4 regions of the Photobacterium damselae subsp. damselae genome follow, and region 3 is predicted to be linked to each of the others. Evidence: predicted binding sites of a transcription regulator. Region 3 holds the regulator's gene; each other region holds the start of a gene.
The links. The regulator PurR, encoded in region 3, represses purine synthesis genes. The targets are predictions, from matches to a motif close to TNANGNAAACGTTTNCNTNA.
Positions count from the first base shown of each region.

Region 1: a site for PurR is predicted at 2,566-2,585, ahead of metK (methionine adenosyltransferase). Genes of this name have one in related genera too.
Region 2: a site for PurR is predicted at 2,613-2,632, ahead of WAX86_RS08150 (NupC/NupG family nucleoside CNT transporter). Genes of this name have one in related genera too.
Region 4: a site for PurR is predicted at 1,929-1,948, ahead of WAX86_RS11605 (uracil-xanthine permease family protein). Genes of this name have one in related genera too.

Region 1 covers NZ_CP146970.1:2,793,358-2,798,187, forward strand. Annotated here, with positions in the region: gene epd (erythrose-4-phosphate dehydrogenase) at 1-84, opposite strand, end outside; gene tkt (transketolase) at 372-2,384, opposite strand; gene metK (methionine adenosyltransferase) at 2,802-3,956, shown strand; gene WAX86_RS12690 (SprT family zinc-dependent metalloprotease) at 4,059-4,541, shown strand; gene endA (deoxyribonuclease I) at 4,672-4,830, shown strand, end outside.
Region 2 covers NZ_CP146970.1:1,796,282-1,801,111, forward strand. Annotated here, with positions in the region: gene moeA (molybdopterin molybdotransferase MoeA) at 1-355, shown strand, start outside; gene moeB (molybdopterin-synthase adenylyltransferase MoeB) at 368-1,126, shown strand; gene WAX86_RS08150 (NupC/NupG family nucleoside CNT transporter) at 1,334-2,542, opposite strand; gene WAX86_RS08155 (S1 RNA-binding domain-containing protein) at 2,889-3,731, opposite strand; gene WAX86_RS08160 (hypothetical protein) at 4,144-4,830, shown strand, end outside.
Region 3 covers NZ_CP146970.1:1,494,159-1,498,988, reverse strand. Annotated here, with positions in the region: gene WAX86_RS06825 (iron ABC transporter permease) at 1-962, shown strand, start outside; gene WAX86_RS06820 (heme ABC transporter ATP-binding protein) at 959-1,756, shown strand; gene purR (HTH-type transcriptional repressor PurR) at 2,203-3,207, shown strand; cyclic di-GMP riboswitch class I at 3,527-3,621, shown strand; gene WAX86_RS06810 (TfoX/Sxy family DNA transformation protein) at 3,740-4,330, shown strand; gene WAX86_RS06805 (hypothetical protein) at 4,692-4,830, shown strand, end outside.
Region 4 covers NZ_CP146970.1:2,574,502-2,579,331, forward strand. Annotated here, with positions in the region: gene WAX86_RS11595 (DUF2069 domain-containing protein) at 26-457, shown strand; gene WAX86_RS11600 (DUF2066 domain-containing protein) at 580-1,704, opposite strand; gene WAX86_RS11605 (uracil-xanthine permease family protein) at 1,994-3,259, shown strand; gene WAX86_RS11610 (efflux RND transporter permease subunit) at 3,367-4,830, opposite strand, start outside.

The DNA.
Region 1 (4,830 bases), 1.3 Mb from region 3:
TCGGTATTTGTCACTTTCGTACAGTGCTCTTAATACACTGCGACCAATGCGACCAAATCCGTTAATTGCGACTCTTAGTGTCATATCCGTGCTACAAAAATACCAAGCGGCGTTAGTGTATAACATCGAAAAGAGATTATCACTTAAATTGTGAACTAATGATTATTTATTGTAACAACAGATAAGAATCAATAAGTTATAGTTTAAAAATATGTAAAAAATGCAATTTCAGTGACCAATTATGTCTTTTATTTCTACAAATAGATAAAAAAAGGGCCCATTCTCAGGCCCTTTTTTTCACTCAGCGAAATAAATCGTATCACTTTTGAGACACAGATCTCGCCTTGGTCAACAATTTAAGTGCGATTTAATTAAGCAAGTAGCTCTTTTGCAGTATCAACCACGTTTTCTACGGTAAAACCAAATAGCTTAAACAGTTGATCGGCTGGCGCTGATTCACCAAATGATGTCATACCAATGATGCGGCCTTCAAAACCAACATATTTGTACCAGAAGTCTGCAATGCCAGCTTCAACAGCGATACGGGCAGTTACATCAGATGGTAGTACAGATTCACGGTAAGCAGCATCTTGCTTGTCAAATACATCGGTTGCTGGCATAGAGACAACGCGTACTTTACGACCTTCAGCAGTAAGTAGAGCATAAGCCTCTGTTGCAAGTTCAACTTCAGAACCCGTTGCAATCAGAATTAACTCTGGCTTGCCATCACAATCTTTAAGCACATAACCGCCTTTTGTGATGTCTGCTAATTGCTGAGCATCACGCTCTTGTTGAGCTAGGTTTTGGCGAGAGAAGATAAGTGCAGTTGGGCCATCTTTACGCTCGATAGCAAATTTCCAAGCAACAGCTGATTCAACTTGGTCACACGGACGCCATGTGCTCATGTTTGGTGTTAAACGCAGAGAAGCAATTTGTTCAACCGGTTGGTGTGTTGGGCCATCTTCGCCCAAACCGATAGAGTCGTGTGTGTAAACTTGGATGTTTTGCACTTTCATTAGTGCAGCCATGCGCATTGCGTTACGAGCGTATTCCATGAACATTAGGAATGTTGCACCGTATGGTACGAAGCCACCGTGCAGAGCCATACCATTGATAATCGCAGTCATACCAAATTCACGCACACCGTAGTGAATGTAGTTACCCGATGCATCATCAGCGGTTAAAGCTTTAGAGCCCGACCACATAGTTAGGTTTGATGGTGCAAGGTCAGCCGAACCACCCATAAATTCTGGCAGTAATTTACCAAATGCTTCTAGTGCGTTCTGTGATGCTTTACGAGAAGCAATATTCGCTGGGTTTGCTTGCAGATCAGCGATGATTGCCGAGGTTGCTTCTTCCCAGTTTGCAGGTAGTTCGCCATTAACACGACGCTTAAACTCAGCCGCTAATTCTGGGTATTGTGCAGCATATGCCGCAAATTTTTCATCCCAAGCAACTTCTTTTGCACTACCCGCTTCTTTTGCGTCCCACTGAGCATAAATATCAGCAGGAATTTCAAATGGGCCGTGTTCCCAGCCAAGGAATTCACGAGCCGCTTTAATCTCTTCAGCGCCTAGTGGTGCACCGTGACAGTCGTGAGAACCTGCTTTATTTGGTGAACCAAAGCCGATGATGGTTTTCGTACAAATCAGTGTTGGACGTGTAGTTTCTGCTTTTGCCGCTTCAATTGCAGCATTGATTGCTTCAGCATCATGACCATCAACAGCAGGGATAACATGCCAGCCGTATGCTTCAAAACGTTTTGGCGTATCGTCAGAGAACCAACCTTCAACATGACCATCGATAGAAATACCGTTGTCATCCCAAAATGCGATCAATTTACCAAGACCTAGAGTACCTGCTAGAGAACACGCTTCATGAGAAACGCCTTCCATCATACAACCGTCGCCCATAAACACATATGTGTGGTGGTCAACAATATCATGACCTTCGCGGTTAAATTGTGCAGCCAATGCTTTTTCAGCTAATGCCATACCTACAGCATTAGTAATACCTTGGCCTAGAGGACCTGTTGTTGTTTCAACACCTGGTGCATAACCGTATTCTGGGTGACCAGGCGTTTTTGAATGCAGTTGACGGAAGTTTTTCAGATCATCGATAGCTAGATCGTAACCTGTTAAATGAAGCAGAGAGTAGATAAGCATAGAACCATGACCGTTTGATAGGATAAAACGGTCGCGATCAGCCCAATTTGGGTTTTGCGGGTTATGGTTCATATGACCACGCCATAAAACTTCAGCGATATCAGCCATACCCATAGGCGCACCAGGGTGACCAGAATTTGCCTGTTGAACCCCATCCATGCTCAATGCGCGGATTGCATTAGCCAACTGTTTACGAGAAATCGCGTTGCTAGAAGTCATGTCTGCTCCAAGAAATACCTAGACTTATATAAAAGAAGAAAAATGATCTTATTTCCCTTCATCAACGGTGCAATATTGTCGCAAACCCATTTCACCACTGCAAACGATTTCCTGTAAAAAATCGGTACATTTTCAGACAACTAGCAACATTTTTATTAAATTAGCGCGAATAACCAAACAGTTAAGTAATCGTTTGCTTTTATCTATTGGAAACTAAACCTGACACTTATTCCTACTCCTTTCTCTTTTCCCCACAGTTTGTGTTGTTGATTTTATCTCGATTCTGCGTATTATAGACGTCTAGACGGAGGTAGCTCTAAACGTATAACCATACATACGTCACTACTGCTAAGTAAGAGTTCACAGTAAAACGCTACCTAGTTACCTTATTTAAGAAATAAAAAAGTGAGATCTTTCATGGCTAAACACCTGTTTACTTCTGAATCAGTATCAGAAGGTCATCCTGATAAAATCGCAGACCAAATCTCAGATGCGGTACTAGATGCAATTTTAGAACAAGACCCGAAAGCACGTGTGGCGTGTGAGACTTACGTAAAAACCGGTATGGTGATGGTTGGTGGTGAGATCACTACTTCTGCTTGGGTTGATATTGAAGAACTGACTCGCGAAACTGTTCGTGAAATTGGTTATGTTCATTCGGATATGGGCTTTGATGCAAACTCTTGCGCTATCTTAAACACCATCGGTAAGCAATCACCAGATATTAACCAAGGTGTTGATAAGACAGATCCTAAAGAACAAGGTGCTGGTGACCAAGGTATTATGTTTGGTTATGCAACTAACGAAACTGATGTGCTAATGCCAGCTCCTATTACTTATTCTCACCTACTAATGCAGCGTCAAGCAGAAGTACGTAAGAATGGTACCCTACCATGGCTTCGTCCTGATGCTAAATCTCAGGTAACGTTCCAATACGACAACGGTAAGATTGTAGGTATCGATGCAGTAGTGCTTTCTACTCAGCATAGCGATTCAATCTCAACACCGGATCTTCGTGAAGCGGTAATGGAAGAGATCATTAAGCCAGTCCTACCTGCTGAATGGTTAAGCCGTGATACTAAGTATTTCATCAACCCAACAGGTCGCTTCGTTATCGGTGGACCAATGGGTGACTGTGGTCTAACAGGTCGTAAGATCATCGTTGATACATACGGCGGTGCAGCTCGTCACGGTGGCGGTGCATTCTCTGGTAAAGATCCATCAAAAGTTGACCGTAGTGCTGCTTATGCTGCTCGTTATGTTGCGAAAAATATCGTTGCGGCAGGCATGGCAGATCGCTGTGAAATCCAGCTTTCTTACGCAATCGGTGTGGCAGATCCAACATCTATCATGGTAGAAACTTTTGGTACTGAAAAAGTAGCACAAGAGATCATCATCGAAGCAGTACGTCAGCACTTTGACCTACGCCCATACGGCCTACAAGAGATGCTAAATCTTCTTCAGCCTATTTATAAGAAGACTGCAGCATACGGTCACTTTGGCCGTGAAGAGTTCCCTTGGGAAAAAACAGATAAAGTTGCAGCGCTGCGTGACTTCGCTAAATTAAGCTAAGTCAGCCGTTAAAGACCCAAATTTAAAAGGGAGCTTGCGAGCTCCCTTTTTGCATTAAATTGATTTATTCTAATCAAGTGTCTCCCCTTTTCACTTCATCGTATGTCAGCTCTACAACAACAGATCATTGCCCAAGTTACTCATTGTATTCAGCACGCCAATACTCGATTGCAAAAGCATTTTTCAGTCCCTAAAGTCACCTTTACCCAGCGCGGTAAGATTGCCGGTAGTGCCCGACTGCAGAGCTGGGAAGTACGGTTTAATCCGGTGCTATTACAAGAAAATCCTGACGCTTTTATTAATCATGTTGTCCCCCATGAGATTGCTCACCTCATCGTATTTAAACTGTTTGGTCGAGTAAAACCCCATGGTCGAGAGTGGCAATTAATCATGACTCAAGTGTTTAATATTCCCGCTCAAGCCACCCACAGTTTTGATGTTTCTTCAGTTCAAGGTCGAATCTATCTCTACGATTGCCAGTGCCAAGAGCATCAATTGAGTATTCGTCGTCATAATAAAATTCAGCGCCAACAAGCGGTATATCACTGCCGAAGTTGCAAACAACCACTCAAAGCCCGCCAATAGAAATCACTAGAATAAATCGCAAACTTACTTATTTATAACGCGATCTATCCTCTTTTATGGTGTAATTGTGCTAACTCACAATACATCTTGATGTGATATCACTCGCATTAAATAAGTAAAAGGACCGGATATGAGACCATCCCTGCGCTTGTTGGTACTCGGCGCACTATTACCGCTTACAGCATTTGCCAAAGCACCCGCTAACTTCTCCAGCGCTAAGCGTGTCGCTTCTGAGCTATACCAAGAGCATCCCATTACGTTTTACTGTGGCTGTGATATTAAATGGCAG
Region 2 (4,830 bases), 300 kb from region 3:
TTGGTTCTGTGGCCTACCAGGTAATCCAGTATCTGCAATGTTAACGCTATATCAGTTGGTACAACCTATGTTAGCAAAACTTGCAGGTCACACTCAGTATCAAGCACCACAGCGCCTTCAAGCTATTGCAACAACTGGCTTTAAGAAGCGCCCTGGTCGAACTGACTTCCAACGTGGTATCTATCAGATTAATGCGCAAGGCCAAGTAGAAGTTGCCACCACAGGTAATCAAGGTTCAGGAGCATTTAGCTCTATGCATCTTGCAAACTGCTTTGTTGTTTTAGAGCAAGATCGCGGCCGTGTTGAAGCGGGCGAACAGGTAACCATCGAGCTTTTCAACCACACCATGTACTAACAGGAATTTTTTGTGAGCGAACTTTCCGATGCAGAAATGCTGCGCTATAACCGCCAGATTATGCTGCGCCAATTTGATTTTGAAGGCCAAGAAGCGCTAAAGAGTGCTTCGATGCTAATTTTAGGAGCTGGTGGCTTAGGTTGCGCTTCTACTCAATATTTGGCGGCTGCAGGTGTAGGAAAACTTACCCTGATTGATGATGACAAAGTGGAAGTGTCTAATCTTCAGCGACAACTGCTTCATAACGACAGCACAATTGGTCAATTAAAAGTTGAATCAGCAAAAACCGCTCTAGAAAAAATCAACCCTTATCTTGAGGTTGAAACCATTGCTAAGCGTTTAAGTGATGATGAACTTCGTCCGTTAATCGAACAGCATGATCTTGTGCTTGATTGCAGTGATAACGTTGATACTCGAAATCAATTAAACCGCCTCTGTTTTGCCATTAAGAAACCGCTTATTTCAGGAGCGGCAATTCGCATGGAAGGTCAAATTAGTGTTTACACTTATCAAGACAATGAGCCTTGCTATCAATGTCTTAGTGCCCTATTTGGTCAGCAGACTCTAAGCTGTGTTGAGGCTGGTATTATGTCACCTGTCGTCGGTATTGTTGGTGCGGTACAAGCAATGGAAGCGATTAAAGTCGTTAGTCATATGGGTACGCCATTAACCGGTAAGTTGTTGATGCTGGATGCTTTATCAATGAGTTGGCGTGAAATGAAACTGATGAAACTGCCGACATGTTCGGTTTGTGGTACTCAATCAGCCTAATCATTTTAAGATCGGTTAGAAAATACAAATCCTGCAATAGATGATGATTACATTTATTGCAGGATTTTTTATCTTGGCTAACTATATAGGTATATCAGATAGAACAAAGCCAGTAGAAAGAGATTTTCTCCGTCTACTGGCTTTTGTAAACTTATGTTTTTTTGAATTTAGCTTTTTAACCTTGCTGGTTCTGAATCTACATAAGGATTATAGCGACAGAATAATACTTACGATTGCAGCACTCATTAGGTTAGCAAGAACACCAGCCATCACTGCACGAGCACCATACTTGGCAATAAACGGACGACGCTCAGGGATTAGACTTCCCATACCGCCAATTAAGATTGCAAGCGTGGTGACATTAGCAAAGCCACATAAGGCGAAAGTAACAACAGCTACACTGTGTGGTGCCATCGTGTCTTTTACTTTCATCAAGTCAATAAATGCAACAAACTCGTTCATCACAACTTTCTGACCAATCAAAGAGCCAGCCGTTATCGCATCTGCCCAAGGCACACCAATAAGCAGAGCAACAGGTGAAAATACATAGCCTAAGATCAGTTGGAAGCTTAAATCTTTAACGCCAAATAGAGCACCAATATCGCCTAACATACCGTTTAGCAAAGCAATCACACTAATAAATGCCACCAACGTCGCACCAATGGTAACAGCCATACGCAAGCCCGACATTGCACCATCAGCGAGCGCTTCAACCACATTCGTTGCTTTAGGGATTTCGACTGCGGTAATTTCATCAGCACTGATTTTTTGTTCTGATGGCGGCACAATGATTTTAGCCATTAACAAACCCGCAGGAGCCGACATAAACGCAGCAGCAATAAGATAGCCTAAGTCCACACCCACAGCGGCATAACCTACCATAGTAGAACCAGCAACCGATGCTAAACCACAGGTCATAACAGCAAACAGTTGCGAATCATCCATGCTTTTTAAATATGGTTTGATAACTAATGGAACTTCTGACATACCAACAAAGATATTTGCAGTTGCCGATAAGGATTCTGCACGACCAGTACCTAATACTCGTTGTAATGCCCCACCGCAAACGTTCACAACTTTTTGCATAATACCGATATGGTAAAGCATAGAAATCAATGCGGAGAAAAAGATGATGATGCCTAAAACGTTCACCGCAAATACGAAACCAATACTGCCCGTTGCTAAACCACCAAACAGAAAAGATAAACCATCTTTACCGTAATCGGTCACATAGGTTACGCCGTGAGTAATCGACTGTAGAATCGTTTTACCAACAGGTACATATAGCACAAAAAGAGCAAACAGAACTTGCATTAAAAACGCCAGCGATACCATTTTAATCGGAATGCGCTTACGGTCAGTAGAAATAATCCAAGCTAATAAAATAAGAACAAAAATACCCAGTACTGCAATCATGATGTTGATCAAATATGTCAAAAGGGACGCGCATTGTAACGAGCAACAAAACACGATCAAGATCACAAAGTTATGCAAATGTTAACGTTAATTGCATCAATCAGGTTAATTCTACGTGCTACAGAAAAATATCAATAACTTATCGGTTAAAATTAGACGTACTTTTCTCATATGGAAAAAATCATTTGCTTTGAAGCAATAAGAAGCGCAATAAACTGATGAAAAACAGACCATTACAATGCTTATAATTACACCAAAGCCAGATGATAATTAAAAAAAACGCATCTTAGAATGAGCTAAGATGCGTTTATATTTAGGTTTATATTCAACTATAAATAGCGATTAATTAGTCGTTATCGTTTAAACGAATGCCGTCTTTTCCAATAACAATCAGACCCTGCTTATACAAGCCACCAATGGTCTTCTTAAAGGTACCTTTACTGGTACGGAAAACGTTGAAAATTTCTTCAGGCGTTGACTTATCACTTAATGGAATGAAACCACCCTTTTTCTCTAACGAGGTTAAAATCTTATCTGATAGGTCATCCATACGTGCTTTACCCATCTTCTGTAGAGATAGGTTGATTTTGCCATCTTCACGAATTTCTTTTACGTAAGCTTTTAGCGTCTTACCAATAAACAGCTTACCAAAACATTCGGTCTTAAATAGTAAGCCCCAATGTTGACCGTTAATGATCGCTTTATAGCCAAGATCTGTGATTTCTGCGATCAATACTGGTACTTCATCCCCAACTTTATACGTTGCCGGAGTTTTATCTAAGAAGCGGTTAAACTTAGTTGAAGCGACAATCCGACCTGTTGCTCGGTCGGTATACACTCGCACAAGAATCTCTTCACCTTCTTGCAATTTACGGCGCTGTTCGCTGTATGGTAACAGAAGGTTTTTACGCAGACCCCAATCTAAAAATGCACCAACTGTCGTGATCCCTTCAACTCGCATCTTGGCAAATTCACCCACTTGAGCGATAGGTTCATCGGTTGTTGCTACAACTTCATCGTGTGAATCATTGTATAGAAAGACTTTAATTTTATCGCCCACGTTAGTGCCGGCTGGAACTGACTGGCTTGGCAATAAGATATTACCGAAATCCTCTCCACCATCGAGAAATACGCCAAAGTCTACTAGGTTGACGACTTCTAATGTGTTGTATTGTCCAATTTTAATCATGAATCCGACACTCTCTGATCAGCATGCTACACCGTTATGTTGTGTAACAATAATAAGTGATATAACGTGTAAACTTAGCTTTGTAATTTACTAATGACAGAGCATTATACGTGATGTTCCCCATTGGTGCTCAGCAATCTTTAACTGTTTGGATATTTTTCATCCTATTAACACGGTTAATTGCATTTACTGTCATCATAATCCGAGTAATATTTCAGGTTCTAGGTTCTAGGTTCTAGGTTCTAGGTTCTAGGTTCTAGGTTCTAGGTTCTAGGTTCTAGGAGAATGACTGAGTTTAAAATAAAACAACAATAACAAGCTCAAAGTCACTTAACGAGAAAGAGATGGCTAGTACGCCAATCATTAGCAATACTAAATATCATTTCATGCAGTTTAGAGGTACGGATACAAAGTGATCACTGTCGACAAAAAAGATGGACACAAACTTAAAATCTCCCACGTCATTCAAGAAACGACTAATCGACAGCTCGATATTTATATTTTTGTGCCCGGAGAATTAGGCCTAACCAGCAATATCATCAGTGATGAAGAGTTCTACCATAACGCAATTCATGGCAAACGTACTTATTATAGTGACGTGAACCACTTGCCCCTTGTTCATAGTCGACTAGCCAGTCGAGGTAAATTATCGATTGAACAATATCGCTTAAGTTTAAGTTTGTACGCTTATCAGTATGCACTGGCTCTAGAAAAAGAGACTCACAACTTACTTGAGAACAAAGAGTCAGTCACATTAGATGATGTCAGCGAGCTGAGTGAACTGACAATTCGCATCTTAAAAAGGTTACGACGTAACGTACCGACAGATAAAAAACTGCTTAAGTACTACGAGAACATTGATAACTATCTATCATGGTTTACTGAACAACGTTGCTTGGCTATGGTGGCTCACCTACCCCGTGGTAACGAATACCCAGAAATTAAAGAACTCTTATTAGACATCTGCGCATCTGAAGAACAACACCGAATTAAACACAAATATAATTCAGAAAGAGCAATGCAAGATCAAACCCGAATGTCGAATAAGATGCGTCTTCTACGTCGTTTGATCGAATACCCGGTCACTATGAAAGAGAAA
Region 3 (4,830 bases):
CTATTGTTATTGGCCCAATGTCTATTAGCTATAGTGATAGCATTAAAGCCTTACTGCCTTGGCATACCGAACTGCCAAATCATATCAGCTTAGTTATCAATCAGATTCGTCTACCGAGAACTCTGCTCTGTATTATGATTGGAGCAATTCTCGCCATTTGTGGTGCGGTAATGCAGGGGCTATTTCGTAATCCACTTGCTGATCCCGCCATCATTGGGGTAACAGGTGGTGCAGGGCTTGGGGCTGCGTTAGCGATCATTGTATTTGCACCTATTGCAGCGCAATTTCCCACCATTTTAAACTTAGGCGCAATCCCTCTGTTTGCCTTTATTGGCGGTGTTATCAGTACTTTCTTTGTTTATCGTTTAGGTACTGGAACTAATGGAACATCGGTGACTGTGATGCTGTTAGCGGGGGTGGCAATCTCAGCAATATCAGGCGCGGGCTTAGGCTTACTTAATTATGTTGCCGACGATCAAGCGCTTCGTGATTTCTCTTTATGGTCAATGGGTTCATTAGCTGGCGCAACGTGGTCAGGGATCGCTCTAGCAACCGTATCTTTTGTTGCACTGTTTTTCTTTTTCTATCGTAAAGCCAATGCACTCAATGCTTTTTTATTGGGCGAATCAGAAGCCAAGCATATGGGCGTAAATGTCCAACGCCTTAAAAAACAGTTAATCATTACTTGTGCCGCAGGTGTTGGCGTTACCGTGTCACTAACAGGTCCGATAGGGTTTATTGGCCTTATTATTCCTCATCTGGGACGAATGCTAATTGGACCAAACCATAAAAACTTAATTCCGGTATCAGCCCTATTAGGCGCCTTCATTTTGTTACTTGCAGATATGATTGCTCGTACCGCTTTTGCTCCTCAAGAGTTACCAGTTGGTATTATCACTGCCATCATCGGTGCTCCCTTCTTTATTATGTTATTGATCCAGCAAAAAGGACGTATGGCATGAGCAGCACACTATCCTCTCATCACGCAATAGCACTAAAAGCTTCTAACCTTCATTTGCAGCTGGGCAGAAAGACCTTACTAGATAATGTTGATTTAGAAATAAGGTCTGGGCAAATAACCGCGCTGTTAGGTCCAAATGGTGCCGGTAAAAGTAGTCTACTGAAGGTATTAAACGGTGAAATAACGCCAAATTCAGGATCGATTGAGATCTTTTCAAGACCCAAAGATCATTGGCCATCTGAATTATTGGCAAAACACATGGGTATATTGCCGCAGCACAGTACCCTATCGTTCTCATTTCTTGCTCATGAAGTTGCAGAGCTTGGTGCGATGCCTTTAGCAATATCAAATCATCAAGCGCAACAACTAGCGGCTAAGAATATGGTTAAAGTTGGTGTGGATCATCTCGCAAACAGGCTTTATCCAACGCTATCTGGCGGGGAAAAACAGCGCGTTCATTTTGCCAGAGTATTAACCCAGTTATCGCACTCTGGCGAACAATGTATTTTAATGCTTGATGAACCCACATCTGCTCTTGATCTTGCTCATCAACATCATACTTTAGAGATTGCACAAGCGCTTTCACAACAGGGTGCTGCCGTTATCATTGTTATTCATGATCTGAACTTAGCCGCTCAATACGCGGATCGTTTGATCATTTTGAACCAAGGCAAAATTCAAGCTGATGGTACGCCATGGCAAGTACTAACCCCAACCGCAGTCGAAAATGTTTACGGCTGGCCAGTTCAAGTTATCGCTCATCCAGAACATAACTACCCGGTTATTTTGGCTTAATGTCTCTGTTATGAGCAGAAATTGTGCCATTAATCGATAAAACCAATGAATATTTACGTTTAATTACATTCAAATTTATTGATGCCTATCAAGTATTTTCCGCTTCAAGCACAGAAACATTGCACTCGCGCAGACTCTAGGTAAAATGTGATCGCAAGCGATTACACAATGTAATAGAATCGTATAATATTCACTTATAGCACTTGTTATCAAAAAGCCGCTCTTTATGGTGCGGCTTTTTAGCTTTTAGCGGGTTTCACAATACAAACCCGATTACTTGCTTAATCATCTAAACTTTAGCTAATTATTAGAGATTAAAAGCAAGATTAACTGTGTGGTGATAACAAACTGAATAGCCAGAGAGACTCAACGTAGAGCTGGCTAACCAATTTGATATCGAAAGAATTGCGGTCTGACTCTAGACCCCCATTATTAGAAGAATAACTATGGCAACGATTAAAGATGTTGCACGTATGGCTGGTGTTTCAACGACGACAGTCTCTCACGTGATCAATAAAACGCGCTTTGTCGCAGAAGCAACACAAAAGAAAGTTATGGCAGCGGTTGATGAGCTTAATTACGCTCCAAGTGCTGTTGCTCGCAGTTTAAAATGCAATACAACCCGTACAATCGGTATGTTGGTAACTAAATCAACCAACCCATTCTTTGCTGAAGTTGTTCACGGTGTTGAAGAGTACTGTTATAAAGAAGGTTATACGCTTATTCTGTGTAATACAGAAGGTAACCTATCGAAACAACAAGATTACCTTCGCATGCTAGCAGAAAAGCGTGTCGATGGTCTGCTTGTTATGTGTTCCGATCTGGATGAGAAACTGCTTGAGTTGCTAGAACGCAAAAAAGATCTGCCTATGGTTATCATGGATTGGGGCCCAGAGTCACCACATACAGATAAAATCCAAGATAATGCAGAGCATGGCGGCTATATTGCAACTAAACACTTTATTGAAAATGGCCATACCAAAATTGGTTGTTTGTCTGGTCATGAAGACAAGTCAACCTGTCGCGAGCGTCTTAAAGGCTTCCGTAAAGCGATGGCAGAAAGCAATCTATCTGTAAATGAAGATTGGATTCTTGAAGGTGATTTTGAGTGTGATACGGCAGTAAAAGCGGCGCAAGACTTTATCGCGATGACTGAACGTCCAACGGCTATTTTCTGTTTTAATGACATTATGGCTATGGCGATGATCAGCACATTTGAACAAGCAGGATTACGAGTTCCTGATGATATTTCAATTATTGGCTATGACAATATCGATTTAGCGCCATATTTTTCACCGCCATTGACAACAATCCATCAGCCAAAACGTCGTTTAGGTAAAACGGCTGTTGAAATTTTAATGGATCGCGTCAAAGATAAGAATCATGAGCGTCAAACTTTTGAAATGGCGCCTGAGCTCGTTATTCGTAAGTCGGTAAAGAATCTTAATTAATTGGGAATCTATTCCAAATATGAAGCCAATATTCAATATTGGCTTTTTTTATATAAAAAGAAAGACTAAACAGGTCTAATCAGTTTAATGAATTAAAATTTATTCTGTATTCATTTTACCTTAACCAAATTACGATTTAAAAAAAGGTTAATAATAGGATATGTTCGTAACACTTTATTCTTAAAGCGCTTTTTTGGCTGATAATTAAACATTTCTTATGCATCTATATTACTCATTTTAAATTATTAACTGAATCAACATCACAAATTTTGCAACTTCATATAAAAAATATTAAGCTATCTACGTTAACCTTTATCAGTTACGAACAGGGCAAACTATCTTGAAAGAGATAGGACGCAAAGCTTCCGGCCTAAAAGTTTATATACATAAACTCATGGTAGCGGGGTTGCCGATAATCAAAATATCAATGTCATGAATCTTAGGGTTTCTGACAGAATATTTAGTTATTCTGATAATCTAAATCCCCGCTCTGATGTTAGGTGACTCATGATTATTTTCACCGAGAAGAAGCATGGACAAACCAGTATTAAAAAACACGTTAAAATTATTTGAATGTTTTGGGCGTATCAAATCACGCTCTATGTTTGGAGGTTTTGGTATATTCGCGGGTGATACTATGTTTGCTCTGGTAGTAAACAATACGCTACATCTACGGGCCAATTGCCATAATGAAGGGGAATTTAAAGCACTGGGACTAAAACCCTATATATATTACAAAAAAGGATTTCCAGTTGTCACAAAACATTATGCCATTCCTGACTATTGGTGGGATGATACTCAATGCTTAATCAAGCAAGGTGAACTCTCTCTCCAAGCGGCAGAAAAGGATAAGGAATCCAAATCAAAAGCAACACCTAATCGAATTAAAGATCTACCTAATCTACGCTTAACCAATGAACGCATGTTAAAAAAAGCAGGAATTGAAACCGTTGAGCAATTATTTGCTGTTGGTGCTCTTGATGCATTTAAAGCACTACAGTCATCTCAAGGAGACTCTTTAAATCTTGAACTATTGTGGGCACTTGAAGGAGCTATCAGTGGTCAGCATTGGTCAGTAATTACTGAACAGCGTCGCCATGAGCTACTTTCGTCATTAAATTAAAAACAATACTCACAATACGTTGGCTAAATTAACACTTAAGTAGAGAGGCTATTATCAGCCTCTTTTTTTATCAAACAAGTTACATAACAACTGATTAATATATTAATAATCTTATATATCTAGGTTAAAACCACCCATTAAATATAAAACACAGTTTTTAAAAAATAATCATATACAGACATACAAAAAATAAATACAACTAAAGTTTATTGAACAAAGTCACAAAGTTTACACCCACCTTACATCAAAACTACCCTTCACTCATTTTTCCGATAATATAGTTATAGTTTGAGGCTTATATAGGAATACGGGCACTCAAATAATTAAATACTTAGAGATGCTAATGTTGTATGAGGCGATTATGAGTTGTTCCAACCCATTTCCAGGACAAACTACAAATATTTTTAAAGACAAGTTTTGTAAATGGCCAAGACTACTTCAAATTAGTATCGTTCTCTCTTTTCTACCTATTTTTGCCGTTCTCATTGCAGTAAAGCAAA
Region 4 (4,830 bases), 1.1 Mb from region 3:
ATCAACCAGCAACAAGGAGTGTTTGATGGTTAATCTTACTGATTCAAGTCGCCGTTGGTACTACCTTGCCTTTAGTACCCATTTGGGATTGCTTCTTTGGGTGATCATTTGGCAATTCTGGCTCTCACCTCATCCTCATTTCAATGCCATCACTATGACTTTGCTTTGGGCCGCTCCACTATTACTACCGATAAAAGGTATGCTAAAAGCTCAACCTTATACCTTTGCTTGGGCCAATTTCATTTTGATGCTCTATTTTCTTCATGCTCTCATTTTACTGACATTAGCAGGAGAGCAAATTTTTGCGGCTGTTGAATTAGGATTATGCTTAGGGGCTTTTGTCGCCAATATTGTCTTTGCCCGCATCCGTGGTCGAGAGTTGAAAACCCACTTACCGCGCCTATCTCAAGTTGAGAAAGAAGAACAAGAGCGCTTTTCAAATCACTCAAAGTACTAACGGTCTGTACGAACAAATAGAAATATAGAAATCGTTGATACAAAAATGGCTTGCGATATCACAAGCCATTTTAATATTTGAACTCTATTTACTGTAAAAATCCTTTATTACAGTTGATATAACTAGTTCCAAATAAAGGTATTTTCAGGCGCTATCTGTAAAGTCGATGCAGTTTGAGTCGCCGTTACATCTACCTGATTAGGATCGGTTGCAGTATCTACCAGAGTAGGTGCTTGAGTATTAGCTTGATAAGCTTGCACGTGACGATTATTCATCAGCTCACGGCGAAATGCATCTTCAGAGCCCAATAGATTCACATCAAAGATAACCTCATCACCCTTTAGTTGCACAACATTAGCAGAACCTACCGTGGTCATTTGCTCAAGCAGACGCTCTAAACTGAAGAAATCGTCGCTGCTGCGAATATTATGTACCGCAATATCAAAATCGCCCGCCGCTTTGGTACCTGACTGTACAGCGTATTTCTGAGCTAAAGCATCGGCAACTTGGTTGATCATTTTATTAGCTGCCCCGCTATCACTACCGATAGCCGTACCAGCTAAAGGCGCAGAAGTATTTGCTGCAAGATTATTGATATTTTGTGTAAATAGCTGCCATTTCAGTGCAATTTGACCATTATCAGCGGCTTGTTCTTGCACTAATAAAATCGCATCAGGGTGATAACGTTGACTGGCTTTGGTTATTGGATCAGCAAATCCACCCCAAAGATCCGATGCGCTAATAGCAGTCACATCGTCAAAATCGCCAATCGGTAGAGTCAACGGAAGACCGCGTTCTTTCGCCATTTGACGCATATCGGTAAGTGCCGTATTCGAGCTTTGATCCCAAACAATTTGACGATCTTGGTGCGCATCATCAACCATCCAAACCAACACATTTGGACGCTGATTCCAGATAGGAGCACGAGCACTACTTAATAACTTTTGAATATCACTCTGACTAAAAGCCAGATTTAACACTCGTTGCCCTTGCTGTTGAGCGTAACCGTACTGGCTAATATAGCTGTCAGGCTTTGCCATTGCTTTTTTGATATAGCTATTTTTTGCAATATCACGCTGGCCCGATACCTTAATCAAAACCTGCTCTAACCCCTGCTGGCGTGCTTGAGTATCGGCTTGCTGATCATTACTTGGCAATACTACCTGTGCGTTATACAGATCAGTTACTGTTGCAGCTTTTAGCGGAAGTGCGATTACCGCAAGCAACAGAAATAAAATTCGCAACATATATTTTTCACTTCTTATAATGATAGACAGCGCTAACGCCATCCTAACCTTTTATCACTGGCGCTAATCATACCAATAGCGTCGCTTGGTGTAATCGGACAAATAAAAATAAATCATACAAGTTAAACAAAGGTTGAATTTCATCCCATTACTATATCTATTTAATTGCATACAATTTACAAAACAACTTTCGTGCCAGTATCCAAATTTTTTTACTTTTCACCCTAGGTAATCGATTGCATCTGTGATAGCATTCCGCGATTTTTATTTTTGATAGGTGGAAAACGACATGTTGCAGGTCTTACAAGGCGCACAGATGCTATTCGTCGCATTCGGTGCATTGGTTCTTGTCCCTCTTTTAACCGGACTCGATCCTAACGTTGCCCTCTTTGGTGCTGGTGTAGGCACCCTCCTTTTCCAACTTATTACTAAACGTTCTGTTCCTATCTTCCTCGCTTCTTCCTTCGCTTTTATTGCTCCTATTCTTTACGGTATTCAAACTTGGGGTGTTCCTAGTACCCTTGGCGGTTTAATGACTGCAGGTGTGGTTTACGTCATTCTTGGTGGAATCATCAAAGTACGAGGCGTAGGTTTTATTCATAAACTATTACCGCCTGTCGTTGTTGGGCCAGTCATTATGGTGATCGGTCTAGGTCTTGCCCCTTCTGCTGTCAATATGGCAATTGGTAAAACAGGTGATGGTGCAGCTCAACTAATTAACCACGATACCGCTCTTTGGATCTCCGCTATTTCCCTTCTTGTCACAATCACTTTAAGCGTATTTGCCAAAGGCATGCTGAAGCTAGTACCAATTATGGGCGGCATCGTTGCCGGCTATGTAACCAGCCTTTTCTTCGGGGTCGTTGATTTTGCTCCAGTTCGTGAAGCCAGTTGGTTAGCACTTCCTAACTTCACCTTCCCAGAATTTAACATCAATGCGGTGCTATTTATGATTCCGGTTGCGATTGCTCCGGCGGTTGAGCACGTTGGCGATATGTTGGCTATTTCGAATGTGACCGGAAAAGATTATCTGAAAAAACCGGGCCTACACCGTACTATGGCGGGTGATGGTGTTGCGACAATCTTTGCATCTATGTTTGGTGCACCGCCAAATACCACTTATTCAGAAGTAACAGGTGCGGTAATGCTAACTCGCGCATTTAACCCTGTAATCATGACTTGGGCTGCAGTAACTGCGTTAGTTTTAGCTTTTGTGGGCAAACTTGGCGCTATCTTACAAACTATTCCTGTCCCTGTAATGGGTGGCATCATGATCTTACTGTTTGGCTCAATTGCCACAGTTGGTCTCAATACTCTGATCAAAAACCAAGTGGATCTGCACAAAGCACGTAACCTTGTTATTGTGGCGGTAACTTTGGTATTTGGTATCGGTGGTATGGCATTTGGTATTGGCGAGTTTAGCCTACAAGGTGTTAGCCTATGTGGTATCGTTGCGATTTTGCTAAACCTTGTACTGCCACACGATTTAGGTGAAAACCACGTGGTAGATAATGCTCAGATGGAAGAAGCAGCTATCGAGCCAGAACACAAATAATTGAGTCATCACTCGGCTATTTATAGTTATAGCAACTTATAGCAGCGCGTTATATAAAAACGGCAACCATTTGGCTGCCGTTTTTGTTATCTATCGTCTGTTATTAATTACTGTTCTGCTTTTTTACGAGTAAACAGTTTGGTAATTAAAACAAAGAATAACGGCACGAAGAAAATAGCCAGCACAGTGGCCGAAATCATACCACCCATTACCGATGTACCAATCGCATGACGTGAATTAGCACCTGCACCAGAACTCATAACCAGAGGTAATACCCCTAAAATAAAGGCAAGAGAGGTCATAATAATCGGACGTAGACGCATACGACACGCTTCGACCGTTGCCTCAATTAGCCCCATTCCTTTCTCATGCAGTTCTTTAGCAAACTCCACAATCAAGATGGCATTTTTCGCCGACAAACCAATTGTGGTTAACAAACCAACTTGGAAATAGACGTCGTTTTCAAGTCCTCTAAACATAGTGGCAGCAAGTGCACCAAGCACACCTAGCGGAACAACTAAAATAACCGCAATCGGCACTGACCAGCTCTCATATAACGCGGCAAGACAGAGGAATACAACCAGCATTGATAGTGCATACAACATTGGCGCTTGAGAACCAGCTAAACGTTCTTGGTAAGACATACCCGTCCAACTCACAGTGATACCTTCTGGTAACTTAGAGGCGATTTGTTCAATTGCCGCCATCGCTTCACCTGTACTGTAACCAGGTGCTGCTTCACCTAAGATCTCAAATGCTGAGTTACCGTTATAGCGGGCAAGCTGAGGAGAACCAAAGCCCCAATGCGACTGGCTAAAGGCACTAAATGGCACCATTTCACCTTTATTATTTCGCACATACCAATCACTGATGTCTTTTGGTGACATGCGATAGGGAGCATCAGCCTGAACATACACTTTCTTAATACGACCACGATCAATAAAGTCATTGACGTAACTTGAACCCCAAGCAATCGACAATGTTTTATTAATATCATTAATATCAATACCTAGTGCTTTGGCTTTTTCATAGTCTAAATCGATAAAAAATTGCGAGTTATCTTCAAGACCATTTGGACGCACTTTTTGTAACGCAGGATTTTGATTAGCCATACCAAGTAACTGATTACGGGCTTGTAACAGCTTCTCATGACCAAGGCCGGCGCGATCTTCTAAGAAAAAGTCAAAACCAGAAGCCTGACCCAGTTCTCGAATAGCGGGTGGGTTAACGGCAAAGATCATCGCATCTTGATTGTCTTTAAAATGGATCATTGCACGTTTAATAATGGAATTTACATCGGTTCCGGGCGCTGTTCGCTCAGACCAATCTTTTAGCCCAACAAACGCCATACCCGCATTTTGCGCCTGACCAACAAAACTAAAACCAGATACAGTAAATACAGACTCTACAGTTGATTTTTCTTCTGTTTCGAAATAATGCGTCACCTCATCCATAACCTTTTGCGAACGCTCTAAAGAAGCGCCAGGTGGTAACTGCACCATTACCATAAAGTTACCCTGATCTTCATTAGGTAAAAATGAACTTGGAATAGATTTAAACATCCAGCCAAT